One region of the Mycobacterium sp. HM-7 genome, then DNA from elsewhere that is predicted to be linked to it. Evidence: predicted binding sites of a transcription regulator. Region 1 holds the regulator's gene; the other holds the start of a gene.
The links. The regulator LexA, encoded in region 1, represses DNA repair genes until DNA is damaged. The targets are predictions, from matches to a motif close to CGAACANNTGTTCG.

Region 1 (10,489 bases):
CGGCGCGTGACCGCAACCTCGCGGCCTTCAGCGCGGGGGATGCGCGGGTGCTCGTTGCCACCGACATCGCGGCGCGCGGTGTCCACGTCGACGAGGTTGAACTCGTCGTGCACGTCGATCCGCCGGCCGAGCACAAGGCTTACCTGCACCGCTCGGGCCGCACGGCCCGCGCCGGCAGCGCCGGTGACGTCGTCACCGTCGTGCTGCCCGAGCAGCGCAAAGACGCCCAGCAGTTGCTGCGCAAGGCGGGCATCACCGCCCGGCCGCAGGAAGTCGTCGCCGACTCGGCGCCGGTGCAGGCGCTGGTCGGCGAGATCGCGCCGTACCGGGCTCCCGCGCCCAAGGAGGCTCCCGCGCCTCGCGGCGGTAACCGTCCGGCCAAGACGGCGACCGCCGGCCAGGGCCAGCGCCGTCGTCGGCGTTCGGGTGGCCAGCAGGCGCCGGGTCGCGCACAGTCGGGTCGTTCGCAGTCGGGACGTACCCAGGCCCGGTAGTCCGCGCCCGGCGGCGCGTCGCATGTGGGCCCGCTCACAACCAACCGCCCGGTTGGGATAAGTTGTTGTCAAACTTATCCAGTACCGGAGGTCTCGCATGGGTGTCATCAAGTACGACCGCACGTTGTTCGAACCCGAGCACGAGCTGTTCCGCGAGTCGTACCGGGCGTTCCTGGAACGGCACGCCGAGCCCTACCGCGAGGAATGGGAGAAGGCCAAGATCGTCGACCGCGAGGTCTGGCGCGAGGCCGGTAAGCAGGGATTTCTCGGCATGGCCGTGCCCGAGGAGTACGGCGGCGGCGGGAACCCGGACTTCCGCTACAACGTCATCGTCAGCGAGGAGACCGCGGCCGGACGGCACAGCGGCCTGGGCTTCACACTGCAGAACGACGTCATCGCGCCGTACCTGCTGGAACTGACCAACGAGGAGCAGAAGAAGCGCTGGCTGCCCGGCTTCTGCAACGGTGAACTGATCGCCGCGATCGCGATGACCGAGCCCGGCACCGGCAGTGATCTGCAGGGCATCAAGACCCGCGCGGTCAAAGACGGCGATCACTACGTCCTCAACGGCTCGAAGACGTTCATCACCAACGGCATTCACGCCGACCTCGTGATCGTGGTGGCCTGCACCGACCCGGACAAGGGCGCGCAGGGCTTCAGCCTGTTCGTCGTCGAGCGCGGCATGGCGGGCTTCGAGCGCGGCCGTCATCTCGACAAGATCGGGCTCGACGCCCAGGACACCGCCGAATTGTCGTTCACGGACGTCAGAGTTCCGGCCGAGAACCTGCTCGGGGTCGAGGGCATGGGATTCGTATATCTGATGCAGAATCTGCCCCAGGAGCGCATTTCCATCGCCGTGATGGCTGCGGCCGCGATGGAGGCCGTACTCGAATCGACATTGCAATACGCCAAGGAGCGTAAAGCGTTCGGCAAGCCGATCGGCAGCTTCCAGAACAGTCGATTCGTGTTGGCCGAACTGGCGACAGAGGCCACTGCGGTGCGAATCATGGTCGACGAGTTCATTCGTCTGCATCTCGATCGAAAGCTGACAATCGACCAGGCGGCGATGGCCAAATGGTATTCGACGGAGGCGCAGGTCCGGCTGGTCGACCGGTGTCTGCAGCTGCACGGCGGCTACGGATATATGCGCGAATATCCCATTGCGCGGGCATTCCTGGACTCCAGGATCCAGACGATCTACGGCGGTACCACCGAGATCATGAAGGAGATCATCGGCCGCGGATTGGGCGTTTAGCTAATTGCCGACGCGAATTTATTCGCATATCGAAGCGCGACACACTGGCGCGTCACCGCCCGATATCCCGCACGATGGGCATGAACTGAAGCAAAGTTGACAGAATCTCTCAATCAAGAGAGTTTGTCTGACGGAATTTGTATCCGGAGTTTTGCCAACCGCGGGAGGAATTCGATGACCGGGCTGCGAACCCGTGGCGGATGGGCTGGTGTCGGGGCCCTTTCTGTCGCGGTGGCATTGCTCATGGCTCCGACGGCATTGGCGACACCGGAAGGCGACGCCGACGCGGCGATATCCCACACCTGGGATGCCGCGGGCGGTGACACGGGTGAGCTGGGCGCCAAGGACGGTGACGTCTACCAAGTCGGCGCGGGATACGCGCAGAACTTCGCGGGCGGCAAGATCTATTTCACCGAGAGCACCGGTGCCCATCTCATTTACGGCGCAATTCTCGACAAGTACCAGGCGCTGGGCGGCGCCGCGGACAGCGATCTCGGCTTCCCGACCATCGACGAGGGGGCGGGCAGGGCCACCGACAGCCGCAACAGCACGTTCAGCGCGGCCGACAAGCCGGTCATCTTCTGGACGCCCGACAACGGCGCCTGGGTCGTCCGCGGCGCGATCAACGCGGCCTGGGACAAGCTCGGCGGTTCGGCCGGCACTCTCGGCGTGCCCACCTCCGACGAATCCTGGAAGGGTGACGTCGTCTCCCAGCCTTTCACCGGCGGTGAGGTGAGCTGGAACGCCAAGACCAAGGCATTCACGACCTCGCCCGCCGATCTGGCAGGCCAACTGACCGGGCTGGACGTGCCGGGCGACGCGACGACGGCCATCGCCGCGGCCCGGCGGGCCGCCGGGGGGCCGCAGGGCACCCTCGGTGACGAGCAGGGCGCCCAGTACAAGGTCGGTGACGGCGTGGCGCAGAACTTCGCCGGCGGCACCATCTTCTATTCGCCGGCGACCGGCGCCCACGCGGTCACCGGCGACGTGCTGGCCAAGTACCGCGCGGCCGGTGGGCCGCAGGGCGATCTCGGATTCCCGGCGAGCAACGAGACCGACGGCGGCATTTCGCCGACGAGTCGGATCGCCACCTTCGCCGCGGCCGACAACCCGGCGATATTCTGGACACCCGAGCACGGCGCGTTCGTCGTCCGCGGCGCGATGAACGCGGCGTGGGACAAGCTCGGCGGCGCCACCGGGAAGCTCGGCGCGCCGACCGCTGACCAGACGGTGAACGGCGACGTCGTCAGCCAGAAGTTCACCGGCGGCTCGGTCTCGTGGAACAAGTCCAGCCGTGCGTTCAGCACCGAGCCGGCGGAGCTTGCGTCGCAGTTGAGCGGTCTGCAGGTGCCCAGCGTCGACCTGCCGGGCGGCGTGACCTCCCAGTCCGACGAGGCCGGCAAGTGGTACGAGTTCCACTGGTGGTGGCTGCTGGCGATCATCCCGCTGTTGCTGGTGGTGGTCGGCATCGTGATCGCGGCCCTGCTGCGGCGCCGGCGGGGTGCCGGTCAGGAAGTCCCCGATGACCAGGATGCGTACGACTACGACGACCACGAGTTCGGCGACGGAGAGTACGGCGACCCGCAGTACGCGGACGGCGGCGTCGACAGCGAGTACAGCGACGAATTCCCGGCGGAGGACCAGCAATTCGACGGCCCGCACGGTGGCCCCGCGTTCCAGAGCAACCCGGACGTCATCGACACCGCGCCGACGGTGTACCCCGATTTCACGGCCGAGCAGCCCGCGGACGAGCCGGTCGCCGGTGAGCCGGACGCCGATGCTGAGACGCAAGCCGAAGTTGACGCCGAGCCCGTCGACGCGGCCGAGCCCTACGAGCCAGAGCCGCAGGCGAGCGACGCCGATGGCGCTGACGAACCAGCCGATGAGCCGACGGCATCGGTGCAACTGCCGGACGCGCTGCGTCGCGGTGGCGCGGCGGCGGGTCTGACCGCTGCCGGGTTGGCGGGCTTCGCGGGCCTTCGGCCGCGGAATCCGGGCGACCGAGCCTGGGCTGCGCCGGCTGCTGCCGACGCCGGGGACCAGGACGCTGATGAACGTGCGCCCCAGCCCGAGGAGCAGGTCGCCGAGGCCGAGCCGCACGTCGACGAGCCGCCTGCGATCGCGACGCCCGCGGAGGACACCGCGGCCGGCCCGGCCAGCGGCAGGCATCACGCGCTCGGCGCGGAGGAGCCCGAGACCGCGCAGATGTCGTTCCGCGTCGCGACCGGTGCCGAGCCGCCCGAAGGTTACGTCATCAAGGCCAACACCAAATCAGGCCTGTACTGGGTGCCGGGGGCTCCCGGATACGACGACGCCGACGTTGAAATCTGGTTCGCCAGTGAGGAATTCGCGGTCACCAACGGATTCGTTCGAGGCTGACCGTAGACGGTTGAGCCCCGCTGCGAGCGACTGCAGCGGGGCTCACCTGTAGGTCCGGCGGGCGTCAGATCTTGCGGATGACGGTCACGACCTTGCCGAGGACGACGGCGTCGTTGCCCGGGATCGGATCGAATGCCGGGTTGTGCGGCATCAGCCACACCTGGCCCTTGGCGCGCTTGAAGGTCTTCACCGTGGCTTCGCCGTCGATCATCGCCGCGACGATGTCACCGTTGTCGGCCACATTCTGCTGCCGCACGACGACCCAGTCGCCGTCGCAGATCGCGGCGTCGATCATGGACTCGCCGACCACCTTCAGAAGGAACAACGAGCCCTCGCCCACGAGTTCTCGGGGGAGTGGGAAGACGTCTTCGACGGCCTCCTCGGCGAGGATCGGGCCGCCGGCGGCGATCCGGCCGAGCACCGGGACGAAGGTCGGCTCGGGCAGCGCGTCGGAACCGGCGACATCGGTGGTGATGGTGGCTCCGGTCGCGTCGTCGGCGCCGCGGACGTCCACGGCGCGCGGACGGTTCGGGTCCCGGCGCAGATAACCCTTCTTCTCCAGCGTGCGCAGCTGGTGGGCCACCGACGAGGTTGACGTGAGGCCGACGGCATCGCCGATCTCCCGGATGCTGGGCGGGTAGCCGCGGGTGGTCACCGAGGCGCGGATCACGTCGAGGATGGTCCGCTGACGTTCGGTGAGGCTGCTGGATCGTCCGCCTGTCTGGGTGTCCGGGGTATCGGTGCTGTCGCTCATAGGGACGAATCTAGCCCAGTGCACCCGAATCATCAAACATGTGTTCGAGATGGCCGGATCGGCGTGTCGCGGGCGGGATCTGGTTGTGACGCCGGTTGTGACGTGGTGAAAGCGGTGACGAAGTCGCGGAACGGAACTTGTCGGTGGGTGGTCGTATCGTTCGCAACAGTTCGATCACATGTTCTACCGTTCGAACGTTTGGGCGATATAGTCGAACATAAGAGCGATCGAACCTATGTACGAACTCCTGAGAGGAACCGACATGACCGTCATCACCCGCGAATACCCGACCGACGTCGTCGTCCGCACCGTGCCTCGGCGTGGAGATGTGAATCGTCAGCGGCAGGCCCGGCTGCGGCCGGCCGGTTCCCGTCCCTCGGGTGCGGCGTTCCGGCACCGGGGCACCGGCGTGCTGACGTCTCGCGCCTCGCACCGGAGCAACCCGATCACGCCGTTGACGACGGTGATGCTGGCGCTGGTCGCGGCGGGGATCACCGTATGGCTGGGCCTGGTGGCGCAGTTCGGGGAGGCCGTCCAGCCGACCTCGTCGGCCGCCTCCGTGCCCGCGCAGCTCGCGGTGGTCCGGGTGCAGACGGGAGAGTCGATTCAGCAGGTGGCGCGGCGGGTGGCGCCCGACGCACCGGTCAGCGCCGTCGTCGACCGCATCAAGGAACTGAACAAGTTGCCGTCGGTGGCGCTGAACGCCGGGCAGACGCTGATCGCGCCGGTCGGCTGAGGACAGCCCGTGCGCACCTCGATCGGCACGGCGCCCGGCCGCGTCAGAGCGGCACGGGTAGGCTCGAGACCGTTCGAAACGGTCGATTGTCGGTGCGGCGAAGGAGCGGTGATGCACTGTCCGTTCTGCCGGCATCCGAACTCGCGTGTGGTCGATTCGCGAGAAGCTGATGAAGGGCAGGCGATTCGGCGTCGCCGGTCGTGCCCGGAATGCGGTCGCCGGTTCACCACGGTGGAGACTGCGGTCGTTTCGGTGGTCAAACGCAGCGGAGTCACCGAACCGTTCAGCCGGGACAAGGTGATCAAAGGCGTACGGCGCGCGTGCCAGGGTCGGCAGGTCGACGACGACGCCTTGAATCAATTGGCGCAGAAGGTCGAAGATGCGGTGCGGGCCACCGGATCTCCCGAAGTGCCGAGCCATGAGGTCGGGTTGGCGATCCTCGGGCCGCTGCGCGACCTGGACGAGGTCGCCTATCTGCGGTTCGCGTCGGTGTACCGCTCGTTCTCGTCCGCCGAGGACTTCGAACGCGAAATCGAGGCGCTGCGGGCACACCGCGGCGTGACGTCGTCGGGCTGACGGCCGCTAGGTCGCGCTGCGTTCGTCGGTCTCGAGTGCGTCGAGTACCGCAACCTTCGTATCGAGCGGGGCGTCGATCGATTTGGCGGTGACGCCGGCCTGCAGGAGGCCGCGCAGGGCATCGCGGTCGTAAACCGATGGCGTGGTCGTGTCGATGAAATTCTCGACGAGCGCCACGAATCGATCGGGGTCGTCATGAAATGGGAAATGTCCCGAGTTGTCGAAGAATTCGAGCCGGGAGCCCGGCATCGCCGCATGTGCCAGTTCTCCGTGGGCAGCCGGGATGACGGCATCCTGGGTGCCCCAAACCAATTGCACCGGAATGGCTTCGGTCAAATAACATCGGTCCAGCATCGTCACCACCTGGCCGCGCCAGTCGACCACTGCGCGTAGCGTCCGGGCGAAGGCGGATGAGGCCTTGGGCTCGGGCAGGTCGTTCAGAATTCGCAGCATGTTCGGCAGGTCGTGGCCCAGGCCGGTCGACCCGAGCAGCGCTCCGCCGAGGCGCCCGGCGAGCTGAAGAGCCGGCAGTACCAACGGGATTCGCAATAACGCCAGGGCCTCGGTGCCCAGTGGCAACGCCGCGAGCCGCAGTGCGATGTTCACGTCGCGGGTGACACCGCCGGCACCGACCAGTACCAGGCGATCGATCAACTGCGGGAACTGGTAGGCGAACTGCATGGCCACGCCGCCGCCCAACGAATGACCGATGACCGTCACGCGGTCGATGTCGAGCACGCTGAGGAGGTCCCGCATGCCGTTGGCGTACGCGGCAACCGAATAGTCGGCGCGCGGCTTGTCGGACTGACCGTGACCCAGCAGGTCCGGGGCGATGACGGTGAACCGCTGGGCGAGGCGCGTCTGCACGGTTTCCCACGTCGTGGAGTTGTCGCCGATGCCGTGGATCAACAGGATCGCCGGACCGGAGCCGGCCACCCGGTAGGCCCGCCGGTAACCATGGATGGTGCGGTATTCCAGGCGGGGTGTCACGTCACGTACAGAATGCAGGTTGGGCTTTCCGTCGGGCATCGTCCCAGCTCCTTCCCATCGTGTCGGCGAGGCCGACCGCGTGGGTCAGTCGCCTGCGGTGCCGTCGGCGCCCTGGTCGGGATCGGCGAATCCGTCACCGGACTGTTCGGCGAGGAACTGTTCGAACTGGGCGCCGAGTTCGTCGCCGCTGGGTAGTTCCTCGTCCCGTGCCAGCAACGACCGATTCTCCTGAGCAGCGACGAACGAATCGTACTGTTGTTCCAGTGCACTGACCACTTGAGCGACTTCGGAGCTGGCCTCCACCTGTTCGCTGATCTTCGTGTACACCTCGGCACCCGCCTCCGACAGCGCCTGCAGCGGAATCTGCAGCGACGCGATCCGTGAGACCTCGCCCAGCAGGGCCTCGGCGGCCGGCGGGTACGCGGTCTGCGCCAGGTAGTGCGGCACGTGCACGGTGAAGCCCAGCGCCTCGTGGCCGTGCTGAATCATCCGGTATTCCAACAGATTCGACACACTGGCCGGGACCTGCACCTCGCCCACCCACGGTGTGTGGTCGGCGATCAGCTCCTTGTTGCCCGCATGCGCCGTCAGGGTGACGGGGCGGGTGTGCGGGACCGCCATCGGGATGGCGCCCAGCCCGATGACCTGGCGGACGCCGAGGCGCTCGGAGAGCAGCCGCACCGCGGTGATGAAGCGTTCCCAGCGCAGGTCCGGCTCCATGCCGGCGAGCAGCAGGAACGGCGTCCCGGCGGTGTCGTGCAGCGCGTACAGGTTCAGCTCGGGATCGTCGTACTTGGTGAAGTGATCGGTGGTGAACGTCATCAGCGGACGTCGCGACCGGTAGTCCAGCAGTTCGTCGATGGCGAACGAGGCGACCAACTCGGTGTCGAGCGTGTTCTTCAGATGCTCAGCGGCCAGCTTGATGGCGTGGCCTGCGTCGGAGAAGCCTTCGAGGGCGTGCACCATCACCGGGCCGCGGCCGTCGGCGGCAGACAGCTGCGGCGCGGGGAACTCCAGCTCGTACATGCCGCTCTGCTCGGGCTGGTACTGCTGGCCCTGGCGCTCGTCGGGCGCGTTCCCGTCGTGCTCGCTCATTCACACTCCTTGCCGTACTGCGTGCCACACCTCGCTGGATGTGTCTCCTACAAGTGTCGCGCATTATCGCGTTGTTCCCGGTGGCACCCCGCAGTACGCCATGGTGCACCAGGTGCTGCCCGTGCTGCTGGGATCGGGCAAGATCGGACAGATGCTGGGCACCCGATTGGCCGTGAGCGCATTCATCGCGCTGCTGGCCACTGCGTGCACCCCGCCCGCGATCAGGGCCGATCCGCGTACCGGCGACGTCGGAGCGGTCACCGCAGGCCCGGCCGCGGTCCCCGGGCCACGTCCGGACCCGCGCGTCGGAGCGGTGTTCCTGGGCAGCGATTCGGTGCACACCTGCAGTGGCGCGGTGCTCGATTCGCTGGCAGGGAACCTGATCATCACGGCCGCCCACTGTCTGGACGCGTCGTTCGACGCGACGTTCGCACCCGGTTACCGCGGCGGCGTGCCCGGGGACTTCTGGCACGTCGACGCGGTGTATCTCGACCCGCGATGGGTCCGACGCCAGGATCCCGCTGCCGACTTCGCGATCGCGCGGGTCAGCCGCGGCGGCGCGGCCTCGACCGAAACGCTGGAACATCGCGCCGGCGGCGGGTTCGTGCTGGGCGTGGCACCGGGCCCGGATGTTCCGATCACAGTGACGGGATACCCGCTCGGTGACGGCGGGGTCCAGGTCAGTTGCAGTGGGCCGACGTCACTTCCGGACCGTGGGTTCCCGGCGCTGCGCTGTCCCGGGCTGGTGGACGGCACCAGTGGCTCGCCGTGGGTGTCGGCGGCCGAGGTCAGGGGAGTGGTCGGCGGGCTGCAGGGTGGTGGCTGCAGCAACAACGAGCTGTCCTACTCGTCGCCGTTCGATGTGCAGATTCAGGTGCTGTATCAGCGTGCCCAGGAGGGCGGTCCGGCGGACCGGGCCACCGGCGCCCCCGACGACGGCTGCAGTACCTAGCCTTTGAACTGGTTCAGGGCCCGCAGTTTGTTCATCACGTCGAGCGCGGCGACCTTGTAGGCCTCGGAGAAGGTCGGGTAGTTGAAGACGGCGTCGACCAGGTACTCCACGGTCCCACCGCAACCCATCACGGCCTGGCCGATATGGACCAGCTCGGTGGCGTTCGAACCGAAGATGTGCACGCCGAGCAGGGTCAGGTCCTCGGTGGACACCAGCAGTTTGAGCATCCCGTACGAGTCGCCGGCGATCTGCCCTCGGGCCAGTTCCCGGTAGCGCGACACACCGACCTCGTACGGGACCGAGCTGTCGGTCAGATCGACCTCGGTGGCGCCGACGTACGACACCTCGGGGATGGAGTAGATGCCGATCGGCTGCAGTTCCGTCATGCCCTTACAGGGCTCGCCGAAGGCGTGGTAGGCCGCCAGCCGGCCCTGATCCATCGAGGTGGCGGCCAGCGCCGGGAATCCGATGACATCACCGACCGCGTAGATGTGGTCGACCTTGGTCTGGTAGTTGTCGTCGACGAATATCCTTCCGCGGCTGTCGATCTCGAGGCCGGCCTGGGCGACGTCGAGGTGCTCGGTCTGCCCTTGACGGCCGGCCGAGTACATCACCGTCTCGGCCGGGATCTGTTTGCCACTGGCCAGCGTGGTCAAGGTGCCACCGGGACCGACGTCCACCGCGGTCACCTCTTCGCCGAACCGGAATGTCACCGCAAGGTCGCGCAGGTGGAATTTGAGGGACTCGATGATCTCGGAATCACAGAAGTCCAACATCGTCGGACGCTTCTCGATGACGGTGACCTTGGTGCCGAGCGCGGCGAACATCGACGCGTACTCGATACCGATGACGCCGGCGCCCACCACGACCATCGACTGCGGCAGGCTCTTGAGGTCAAGGATTCCATCGGAATCCAGTACGCGCTCCTCATCGAACTTCACGCCGGGTGGGCGTACCGGTTTGGTGCCGGTCGCGATGACGACGTAGCGCGCCTTGATGTTGACGTTCTCGTCGCGTGTCGGGTCCTCGATGACCAGGGTGTGCGGGTCGAGGAACCGGCCGTGCCCTTCGAACAGCTCGACACCGTTGCGCAGGAGCTGATTACGCACGACGTCCTGCTCGCGGCCGATGACGTGCGTGGTCCTGCGCAGCAGGTCGGCGGGCGTGATCCGTTCCTTCACGCGGTAGCTGGACCCATACAGTTCGCGCTGACTCATGCCGGTGAGATAGACGACGGCCTCGCGCAGCGTCTTGGACG
Region 2 (10,489 bases), 670 kb from region 1:
CTGTCTCGTCGTCCGCGCGCCCTGATCCTCGACGAACCGCTGGCCGGGCTGGACGCCGCCAGCCAGCGGGGTCTGGTGGCGTTGCTCGTCGAACTGCGCCGGACCACCGGCCTGACGGTGGTCGTCATCTCGCACGACTTCGCGGGGCTCGACGAGTTGTGTCCGCGCATCCTGCACCTGCATCGCGGCGAGCTCGCCGAACAGTCGGCGGAAGCGCCGCTCACGGCGGGAGGACGATCATGACGGCTCCAGCCGCCCAGCGCCGGTCGATGGTGTTACTGCGTCCCGTGCCGGGGACGTCACCCGTTCACGAACTGTGGGCCGGCACCAAACTCATCGTGGTGGCGCTGATCGGCGTCGTCCTGACGATCTATCCCGGCTGGGTGCCGATCGGCTTGGTCGCATTGCTGGTGATGCTGACGGCGTGGCTGGCGCGCATCCCGCGCAGCGTGCTGCCGTCGGTGCCGCGCCTGGTGTGGGTGCTGCTGTTGCTCGGCGGTGGAACGGCTGCCATGGCCGGTGGCGAACCGTTCGTAGACATCGCGTCGGCGCATCTGGGGCTGGGCGGCCTGCTGAAATTCCTGCAGGTCACGGTGCTGTCCATCGTGCTGCTGGGGCTGGGCGGGCTGGTCTCCTGGACCACCAACGTCGCTGAAATCGCCCCGGCGGTGGCCACTTTGGGCCGGCCACTGAAGTGGCTGCGGGTACCGGTCGACGAGTGGGCCGTCACGCTGGCCCTGGCGCTGCGCGCCTTCCCGATGCTGATCGACGAGTATCGCGTGCTGTTCGCGGCGCGCCGGTTGCGCCCCAAGGTGCGGCCGGAGACCCGCCGGGAGCGCAGTCGCCAACGTCGCGCCGAGATCGTCGACCTGCTGGCGGCCGCGATCACGGTGGCGCTGCGCCGCGGCGACGAGATGGGCGACGCCATCACCGCGCGCGGCGGAGTGGGACAGATCGTGGCGAGTCCGGCACGGCCGGGACTCAAGGACGCGGTGGCGCTGCTCCTCGTCGTCGTGATGTGCGCGCTGTCGGTGTGGATCGAGGCGTTCACCACACTGGCGACCAGCAAGCTTTAACGGGCGGCGGCGGCGTTGGCCGCCCGCTGGGCGTCGGCCAAGGTCGATGCGACGGGCGCGCGGCCGAGGAACATCTCGTCGAAAAGCGGCCTGATGGCGAGGAATCCGGCCGGGAAGCCCGCGCCGCCGGGAGCCGGGATGCGCGGGCCGTCCAGCACGCGAAAGAACGGCTGCACGTCGATACCGCGCCGTTCCCAGTAGTCGAAGTAGACCCGCTGGGCAGCCAGCACCGCGGGCACCGCCGCGCCCGTCGTGCCCAGGAACGCATTGCCGTCGGGGCTGCCCATCCACTGCAGTACGGCCCCCACCGCATCGGGATGACGCGTGGCCGAATTGGCCGCGGCGGCAATGCCGTTGGTGACGCTGACCCGGCCGGCGGGGCCGCTGGGCAGCATCGCCACACCCCACCGGAAGCGGGCTTGATCGGCGATGGCGGCCAGGCTGTAGGTGCCCGACTGGAACAGCGCCATGCGGCCCTGCAGGAACTGGTTTCGGGAGAAGTCGCCGTTGCCGTTGGTGTCGGCGGCCGAGGGGGATACGTGATCGGTGTTGATCAGTCGCACCAGGTACTCGAAAGCCTGTCGTGCGCCGGGATTGTCGAACGTGAACCGGTCGCCGTCGCTGAATTGCCCGCCGGCCGAGCCGATGTAGTTGAGGTAGATGCCCTGCAGATCGTTGGCCGCGTTGTAGCCCCACTGCCGTACCTGCTCGGCGTCGAATCCCGCTGTCCCGGCGTGTCGTCCGTTTCGATCCAGGGTCAGCCGGGCCAGCAGTGGCCGGAGCGTGTCATCGGTGCCGGGGGACCAGTGCAGCGCATCCAGGTCGGCGGGGTCGATTCCGGCGGCCGCCAGCAGGTCCGCGTTGTAGTACACGGCGATGCCGCCGTCGGTCAGTTGCGGTACCGCCCACAGCGTCCCGTTGCGGGTGAACTGCTGGTTCGCCGACGGGTCCCACGCGTCGGCGGCGCCGTCGCCCAACAGCTTTCCGATGTCGAGCAGGCGGTCGGTGTCGGCGTAACCGGCGAGGTAGGCGTTGGACAGCCAGAAGATGTCGTCGGCGCCACCGCCCGCGACATCGGTGCGCAGCGAGTCGAAGTACGACGCGTAGGCGACGACGTCGACCCGGACCTCGATGTCCGGATGCCGGCGCGTGAACTCCGAGAATGACGACCGGTACGCGGCCGCGACTTGCGCGTCCCACAGCCGAACGGTGACAACGGTTTTCCCGGTCTCCTGCGTCTGGCCCATGAGTACGGCGGTCACCAGCAGCACCACCATGGTGGCGGCGAGGGCCGTGACGAACCGCGTCGAGAACTTCATTTCATGCCGGTGACGACGATGGAGCGCACGATGTGCCGGCCCAGCACGCTGAACAGCAGGATCAGTGGCACGATCGCGACGGTGGTCGCGGCCAGCACGACCGTCCACTGCGCGTCGAACTGGGACTGCAGGCCCGCGGTGGCGACGGTCAGCACCCGCCAGGATGAACCGCTGGTGATCACCAGCGGCCACATGAAGCTGTTCCATTGCGAGACAACGGTGATCAGCCCCAGCGTGACGAGGATCGATCGGCTGGCCGGCAGCACCACATGCACGATGACGTCGAGGGTGCTGGCGCCGTCGATGCGGGCAGCGTGGATCAGGTCGGCCGGGATGGACCGGAAGTACTCGCGCAGCAGGAAGATCGCGTAGGGCGAGCCGAACATGAACGGCAGCACCAACGCCCAGAAGGTGTTACGGAGGCCGGCCTCGGCCATCATGAGGTACAGCGGTACGACGGTCACCGTTGCGGGCACCATCAGGGTGGCCAGGTACACCCAGAACAGGGTGTCGCGCCCCGGAAATTCGAGCCGGGCGAAGGCGTAGGCGGCCGTCACCGAAAAGGTCAACTGGCCCACCAGGATCACCCCGGTCATCAGGGCGGTCACCAGCGCGGCCCGGCCGAAGCCGGCGTCGGTCAGGGCGGTGTAGTTGGCCAGCGTCGGCGGGTTGGGCAGGGACAGCGGCGATTCGGTGTTGAACTGGCGGGCCGAGGTGAACGACGTCAGCAGGCCCAGGCCGAACGGCAGCAACGTGATCGCGGCGGCGAGCACCAGCACCGCATAGATGAGCGCGTTACGTGAGGTCATAGCTGACCCGCCGGCGGAAGTAGGTGTGCTGCACCAGCGTGACGCAGAGCAGCAGGACGAACAGGATCAAGGCCATCACCGCGGCGCGGCCCACCGCCGCCGAGCCGAACGCTTCGGCGTAGATGCGGTGCGCGATCAGATCGGTGCGACCGTCGGGGCCGCCGCCGGTCAGCGCGTAGACGGTGTCGAAAACCTGTGCCGCGCTCACGATTCCCGTCACCAGGACGAAGAACATCGTGGGCCGCAGCATGGGGAGGGTGATGCGACGGAACCGCTGCCACGCTGTCGCACCGTCGATCCGTGCGGCATCGTGAACGTCGCCGGGGATGGCCAGGATTCCGGCGAGGAAGAACAGTGTCACGTAACCGACGTTGGTCCACACGGTGACCGCCGAAACGAGCGGCAGCGCCAGGCTCGGGTCCGTCAGCCACTCGATGCGGTGTCCGAGCACGGTGCTGACGGCGCCGTCGGTGGGGCTGAGAATCCAGCGCCACAACACCGCGATGGCCAGCGGCGAACAGATCCACGGCAAGACGTACAGCGTGCGGAAGAATCCGGTGCCCGGCAGTCCGCGGGCCAGCAGCGTGGCCGCGACCAGGCCCAGAACTGTTTGGATGGGGACCACGAGCGCGATGAAACCGAACGTCACAGCCATCGAGCGGCCGAACGTCGGGTCGGTCAGGACGGCGTGCCAGTTGTCGAACCCGACGAAGCGGATGGCTCCCAGGAGATCCCATCGCTGCAGGCTGAGCCAGCCGACCACCAGCATGGGCAGCAGCAGGAACATGACGACGCCGAACAGGCTGGGGGCAAGCAGCGCGTAGCCGGTCAGGGTGTCCCGAAACCTGCGGCGTGCCACCGGATCATTAAAGCGTGTGGTGCCACTACGGTGTAGCCGTGACTGCGCTGCGACGGGTTGACGCCGACTTCCTTGCCTTGCCGCGCCATTTGCTGGCCGAGGCAGCGGTGTCGGCCGCGCTGGCCGCCGGTGCGAGCTACGCCGACCTCCGGGTTCACCGGATCACCACCGAGCACATCCAACTACGCGATGGCGAGTTGGAGACGTCGGTGGTGACGCGGGAGATCGGGCTGGCGGTACGGGTGATCGTGGACGGCACGTGGGGTTTCGCGTCGCACGCCGAGCTGAACCCCGAGGTCGCGGCCGAGACCGCCCGACGGGCCGTGCAGGTGGCCGTGGCCCTGGCGCCGCTGAATGCCGAACGCATCGAGCTGGCGCCCGAGCCGGTCTACGCCGACGTGTCATGGGTGTCGCCGTACCGCATCGACCCGTTCGAGATCACCGCTGCCGACAAGATCGCGCTGCTGGGCGAGTACTCCGGCCGGTTGCTCGCGGCCGACGGGGTGGATCACGTGTCAGCCGGTCTGCAAGCGGTCAAGGAGCAGGTGTTCTACGCAGACGCATTCGGCTCGTCGATCACGCAGCAGCGGGTGCGGGTGCAACCGATGCTGGAAGCCGTCGCCGTCGACAGCGCTGCCGGCTCGTTCGAGAGCATGCGCACGCTGGCTCCGCCGACCGCCCGCGGCTGGGAGGCCGTCGCCGGTGACGAGGTCTGGGACTGGACAACCGAATTGACCGAGCTGCCGTCGCTGCTGGCCGAAAAGGTCAAGGCACCCAGCGTGACAGCCGGTCCCACCGACCTGGTGATCGATCCGACCAACCTGTGGTTGACCATTCACGAATCCATCGGTCACGCCACCGAATACGACCGCGCCATCGGCTACGAAGCGGCCTACGCCGGCACGTCCTTCGCCACCCCGGACAAGCTGGGCACCATGCAGTACGGGTCGACGATCATGAACGTCACTGCTGACCGCACCGTCGAACACGGCCTGGCCACCATCGGATTCGACGACGAGGGCGTCCGCGCCCAGAGCTGGGACCTGGTGCGCGACGGCGTCTTCGTCGGGTATCAGTTGGACCGGGTGTTCGCGCCGAAACTCGGCGTGGCGCGGTCCAACGGCTGCTCGTACGCCGACTCACCACATCACGTGCCCATCCAGCGGATGGCCAACGTCTCACTGCAACCCGGTACCGAGGACCTGAGCACCGACGACCTGATCAGCCGGGTCGAGAATGGCATCTACATCGTCGGCGACAAGTCGTGGTCAATCGACATGCAGCGGTACAACTTCCAGTTCACCGGCCAGCGGTTCTTCAAGATTCGCGACGGCAAGCTGGACGGCCAGGTGCGGGACGTCGCCTACCAGTCCACCACCACCGACTTCTGGGGCTCGATGGAAGCTGTTGGCGGACAGTCGACCTGGCGCCTCGGCGGCGCTTTCAACTGCGGCAAGGCCCAGCCCGGCCAGGTGGCCGCCGTCAGCCACGGCTGCCCGTCCGCGCTGTTCCGCGGAATCAATGTGCTCAACACGCGAACTGAATCGGGGCGTTGATGCTGAATAATCCTCCCGGTCGCTACGCTCACCCCGGTGCACCGCAGGTTGTCGACCTGGTGCTGACCGAGGCCGCCCGCCGGGGCCGGGCCGACGAGACCATCGTTCTGGTGACCGACCGCTCCACCGCATCGCTGCGTTGGGCCCGCAACACCATGACCACCAACGGCGAATCGGTGAGCCGCGACACCACTGTCATTTCGATTGTCCGACAAGGGGATAAGGCCCGGGTCGGTGCAGTGAAGTCCAGTGAGGTCGATCCGTCGACCATCGCCGGTCTGGTGGCGGCATCGCAGGATGCCGCACAGGCGGCGCCAGAGGCACGCGATAGCGCACCGGCATTGAGCGGGCTTGAGGTTCCGGACGACTGGGAGACGCCCTCGCCGCTGACCGGTGCCGCGGTGTTCGGCAACGTCGCCGCCCGTCTGGTCGACGGCTTCCACCGCAGCGACGCGCTGTACGGGTTCGCCCGGCATGAACTCGACACCACCTATCTAGCCACCTCGGGCGGTATCCGTCGGCGGTTCACCCAACCGACCGGCTCGGTGGAGATCAACGCCAAACGCGCCGGCGCCAGCGCCTGGGCCGGGGTCAGCACTGCCGATTTCGTCGACGTGCCAGTGGATTCCATGCTCGACGACCTCTGCCTGCGTCTCGGCTGGGCATCCAGGACGGTCGAGTTACCTGCCGGCCGGTACGAGACGCTGATGCCGCCGTCGACCGTCGCGGACATGATGATCTACCTCGGCTGGAGTATGGACGGCCGCGGCGCGCAGGAGGGACGTACCGCGCTTTCGGCGCCGGGCGGTACCAGGGTGGGGGAGAAGCTGACCGACCTCGGTCTGACGCTGTACTCGGATCCTTTTGCCGCGGGGCTGAAGTGCCTACCGTTCGTGGCGACGTCGAGTTCGTCGGAACGGGTATCGGTGTTCGACAACGGGCTCGACATCGGCCGCGTCGACTGGATTCGCGACGGTGCGGTGAACGCCTTGGCCTATCCACGTTCTGCCGCAGCGGAATTCGACGCGCCCGTGGCCGTGCCTGCCGACAACCTGCTTATGACGGGCGGCACCGCGAGCCTGGCCGAGATGATCGCCGGGACCGAGCGCGGCTTGCTGCTGACCACGCTCTGGTACATGCGCGAGGTCGACCCGACCGTGCTGCTGTTGACCGGCCTGACGCGCGACGGCGTCTACCTCGTCGAGGACGGGGAGGTGACGGCCGCGGTGAACAACTTCCGGTTCAACGAGAGCCCGCTGGACCTGCTGCGGCGCGCCACCGAGGCCGGCGTCAGCGAAACCACGCTGCCCCGGGAATGGGGCGACTGGGCGACCCGGGCGCAGATGCCGTCGCTCCGGATTCCGGACTTCCACATGTCGTCGGTCAGTCAGGCGCAATAACTTTCAGGGCCGCGGCGACGTCGTCGTCCGTGGTGGCCCAGGAGCAGACGAACCTGATGACCGGGCGCATCGGGTCCGAGGCGTGGACGGCGAAGTATTCGCGCACGCGGGCGGTGGTCGTCGCGTCGAGGATGACGAACACCTCATTGGCTTCGGTCGGCGCTGCCAGGTCGAGGCCTGCCGCCGTCATCCCGGCGCTCAGGGCGGCGGCCATGCGGTTGGCGTGGGCAGCGGTCTGTAACCAGAGATCGTCGTGCAGCATGGCTTCGAACTGCGCCGAGATGAAGCGGTGCTTGCTCGCAAGGTGGCCGATCTGCTTCTGTACGAAGCGAATTCCCGGGAAATGTTTGGGCCGGCGGATCATTACCGCATCGCCGAACAGCATGCCGTTCTTGGTGCCGCCGACGGTGACGATGTCGGCGTCGCCGATGGCATCTCGTGGATGGACATCAAGGGCTGCAATGGCATTGGCGACCCGGGAGCCGTCCACGTGCACCAGCAGGTCGTGCTGATGGGCGTAGTCGATGAACTCTTTCAGCGCGCCGGGCGACCAGACGCGCCCGTTCTCGGTGGACTGGGTGATCGTGACGATGCGCGGCTGCGAGTGATGCACCGGGCCGCGCCGGGCGATGTGCCGATCAAGTTCGTGTGGCGCGATCAGGCCGTCATTGCTGGGCAGCGCCGTCAGCTGTGCGCCGGAGAGTCGCACCGGTCCGCCGGCTTCATCGAGCAGTGAGTGTGCGATGTCGCTACACAGAATTTCCTGCCACGGCTGCACGGCGGAGACCAGCGCGATGATGTTCGCCGCCGTGCCGGTCAGCGCGAAAAGCACGTCGGCGTCGGGGGCTTCGAAGGCCTTTCTGATGGCCTGCGCCGCGCGTTCGGTGCTGGGGTCGGTGCCGTAGGAGCTGACGGCGCCGTGGTTGGCGTTGACGATGGCCTCGATGACGCGCGGGTGCGCACCAGCAGCGTTGTCGGAGGCGAATGCGGCCGAGACGGTCGAACCCATGCGTCGATCGTCTCATCGCGACGATAATCCGAAGCGTGGAGGATCTACTGACCGCCCTGATCGCATTGTCGCCACCCGCTGATCGCCGGCTCAATGCGGTGATGCGGCAGACGTGTGCCGAGACGTTAGGCCTTGCGCCGTTGCCCTATGAAGCGGTGTTCGGGCCAGTCGTCGACGCCGAACCGCTGGTGGCTGACTTCGCCGAGCAGTTCAGCACCGATGTGTCGGTGATCTCTGAGGCGCAGCGGGGGCAGCTCACTGTCGCGTTGGGCGCCAATAGTTTTCGCATCGTGGCGCTGATGTTCATCGCCGACTTCGTCCCGCGCGTGCGGGCCGGATTCGCCGCTCTGGGGCTGCCGCCGGTCGCCGACCCCGACGGCTGGGACCACGACACCGATCCGGTGGACCTGCTGTTGAACCGCTTCGCAAGCTCGGTCGGGGCGCGCCGCGAGCTGGACCCCGTGATGACCGAGGTGGTGCGGTTACGTGGTGCGGCTGCGCACAACTGCCGGCTGTGCAAGTCACTGCGCGAGGGGACGGCGCTTGATGCCGGCGGCAATGAGTCGCTGTACTCCGAGATCGAGCTGTACGAGTCGTCGTCGTTGCTCGACGAGCGGCAGAAGGCCGCGCTGCGCTACGTCGACGCTCTGGTGTGGACGCCGTCGCGGATACCGGCAGAGGTGGCCGCAGGGATGCGGGCGCACTTCTCCGACGCCGAGGCCACCGAGATCACCCTCGACGTGATGCGCAACGGCATCAACAAGATCGCCGTCGCGCTGGGCGGCGATGCGCCGCGGGTCAGCGAGGGCACCGAGCGCTATCTGCTCGGAGCCGACGGGCAGCCGGTGTTCTCGTAGCGGTTCGCCGGAGCCTCTGAAAAAACTTTGGTCACTTTGTTTGCGCTGGTCACGGTGGACAACTGGGGCCACATTCGGCACAGCGAATTGTCGGTACTTCGAACTAGTGTTCGATGCATGGGTAGTGATCGGGCCGTCATCGAGCAGGCGTACATCGCGTACGAAGCTGCAGCGGTGCGGATCGCGTCCCTGGACCACACCGGCCTGGACGTGCGCACCCTGTTGGAGCTGCAGTCGCGCCGCGAAAAGTTGAAGTGCGCGGCCGAGGCGGTCGATCAGCAGATCCTGGCCGCTGCCCAAACCCAGGCCACCGCCAAAGAGATCGGGGCCAAGGACTGGCCCGAGGTACTGCATGTGCGGCTTCGCATCAGCCGGGAGGAGGCTCGCCGCCGGGTGCGGGACTGCGACAACCTCGGTCCGCGCTCGGCCATCACGGGCGAACCGTTGGGCCCGGTGTGGGAGTTGGTCGCCGCCGCCCTGGCCGAGGGTGCGATCAACACCGAGCACGTCGCGGTGATCACCAACTTCTTCACCAAGGTGCCGCTGTGGGCGGCCGATCCGGTCACCATGGCCCAGTGCGAGGCCGATCTGGTGGCCGACGCGAGGGTCAAGACGCCCGAGGACCTCCGCAAAGTCGCAGCGGATTTGTTGTATCGGCTGGATCAGGACGGGCCCGAACCCAACGACGATGAGCCCGACCCGAAACGCTCGTTCGTCATGGGCAAGCAGCGACCCGACGGCCGCACCGACGTCACCGCCGAACTGGATCCGGAAGGCCGTGCCTACTGGGAAGTGTTGTTCGAGAAGTACGCCGCCCCGGGCATGTGCAACCCCGCCGATCCGCAGCCCTGCTTCGCCGGGACACCGACGCAGGAACAGATCGACAACGACACAAGAACTGTGGCCCAGCGGCAGTACGACGCCTTCAAATTCGTGGGCCGGATGATGCTGGCCACTGGGACCTCCGGGGTGCACAACGGCTTCCCGGTCGCGGTTCTCGGCACCTGCACCGTCACCGACCTGGAGAAGCGCACCGGAATGGCGCTCACGCACACCGGCACGAAACTCCCGGTCAAAGACCTGGTTCAGATGGCCGCCGCCGGAGCCGACCACTACCTCGTCATCTTCGATGACCACACCGAACAACCGCTGTACATGGGCCGAGCACGTCGCACCGCGACCGTCGCTCAACGTTTCGCCCTGTTCGCCCGCGACCTGGGCTGCACCAAACCCAACTGCACTGCCCCCGCATCCCGCTCCCAGGCCCATCACGTCAACACCAACTGGCGTGATGACGGCCCCACCGACATCACCAACCTCACCCTGGCCTGCGGACCCGACAACCGCCTCGCCGACACCGGCGGCTGGACCACCACCATGGGCCCCGACGGCCGCACCCACTGGACCCCACCACCACTACTGGACGTCGGCCAACCCCGCACCAACCGCTACCACCACCCCACGCTCTACCCAGTAGAGCGCGGCGACGCTGATGGCGGCGAAAGTGACAGTGCCGCAAACTGATCCGGCATTCCGCCGCGGCATCCAAAGCCGCGACGGCAGTGCCGCGTGCGCCGCTACGAGTCACCCGTTGGCGAAGGCTT

Region 2: a site for LexA is predicted at 8,985-8,998, ahead of ACWW1C_RS08440 (DUF222 domain-containing protein). Genes of this name have one in related genera too.

What each region holds. Positions count from the first base shown of each region.
Region 1 is NZ_CM132657.1:2,428,244-2,438,732, forward strand. Features, by position in the region: gene ACWW1C_RS11665 (DEAD/DEAH box helicase) at 1-494, shown strand, start outside; gene ACWW1C_RS11670 (acyl-CoA dehydrogenase family protein) at 592-1,749, shown strand; gene ACWW1C_RS11675 (sunset domain-containing protein) at 1,924-4,128, shown strand; gene lexA (transcriptional repressor LexA) at 4,193-4,882, opposite strand; gene ACWW1C_RS11685 (LysM peptidoglycan-binding domain-containing protein) at 5,145-5,618, shown strand; gene nrdR (transcriptional regulator NrdR) at 5,730-6,194, shown strand; gene ACWW1C_RS11695 (alpha/beta fold hydrolase) at 6,201-7,223, opposite strand; gene ACWW1C_RS11700 (proteasome assembly chaperone family protein) at 7,269-8,279, opposite strand; gene ACWW1C_RS11705 (trypsin-like serine peptidase) at 8,431-9,231, shown strand; gene sthA (Si-specific NAD(P)(+) transhydrogenase) at 9,228-10,489, opposite strand, start outside.
Region 2 is NZ_CM132657.1:1,757,729-1,768,217, forward strand. Features, by position in the region: gene ACWW1C_RS08395 (ATP-binding cassette domain-containing protein) at 1-243, shown strand, start outside; gene ACWW1C_RS08400 (CbiQ family ECF transporter T component) at 240-1,076, shown strand; gene ACWW1C_RS08405 (ABC transporter substrate-binding protein) at 1,073-2,395, opposite strand; gene ACWW1C_RS08410 (carbohydrate ABC transporter permease) at 2,392-3,204, opposite strand; gene ACWW1C_RS08415 (carbohydrate ABC transporter permease) at 3,191-4,063, opposite strand; gene ACWW1C_RS08420 (TldD/PmbA family protein) at 4,102-5,619, shown strand; gene ACWW1C_RS08425 (metallopeptidase TldD-related protein) at 5,619-7,019, shown strand; gene ACWW1C_RS08430 (threonine aldolase family protein) at 7,003-8,028, opposite strand; gene ACWW1C_RS08435 (carboxymuconolactone decarboxylase family protein) at 8,043-8,885, shown strand; gene ACWW1C_RS08440 (DUF222 domain-containing protein) at 9,003-10,409, shown strand; gene ACWW1C_RS08445 (acyl-CoA thioesterase) at 10,489-10,489, opposite strand, start outside.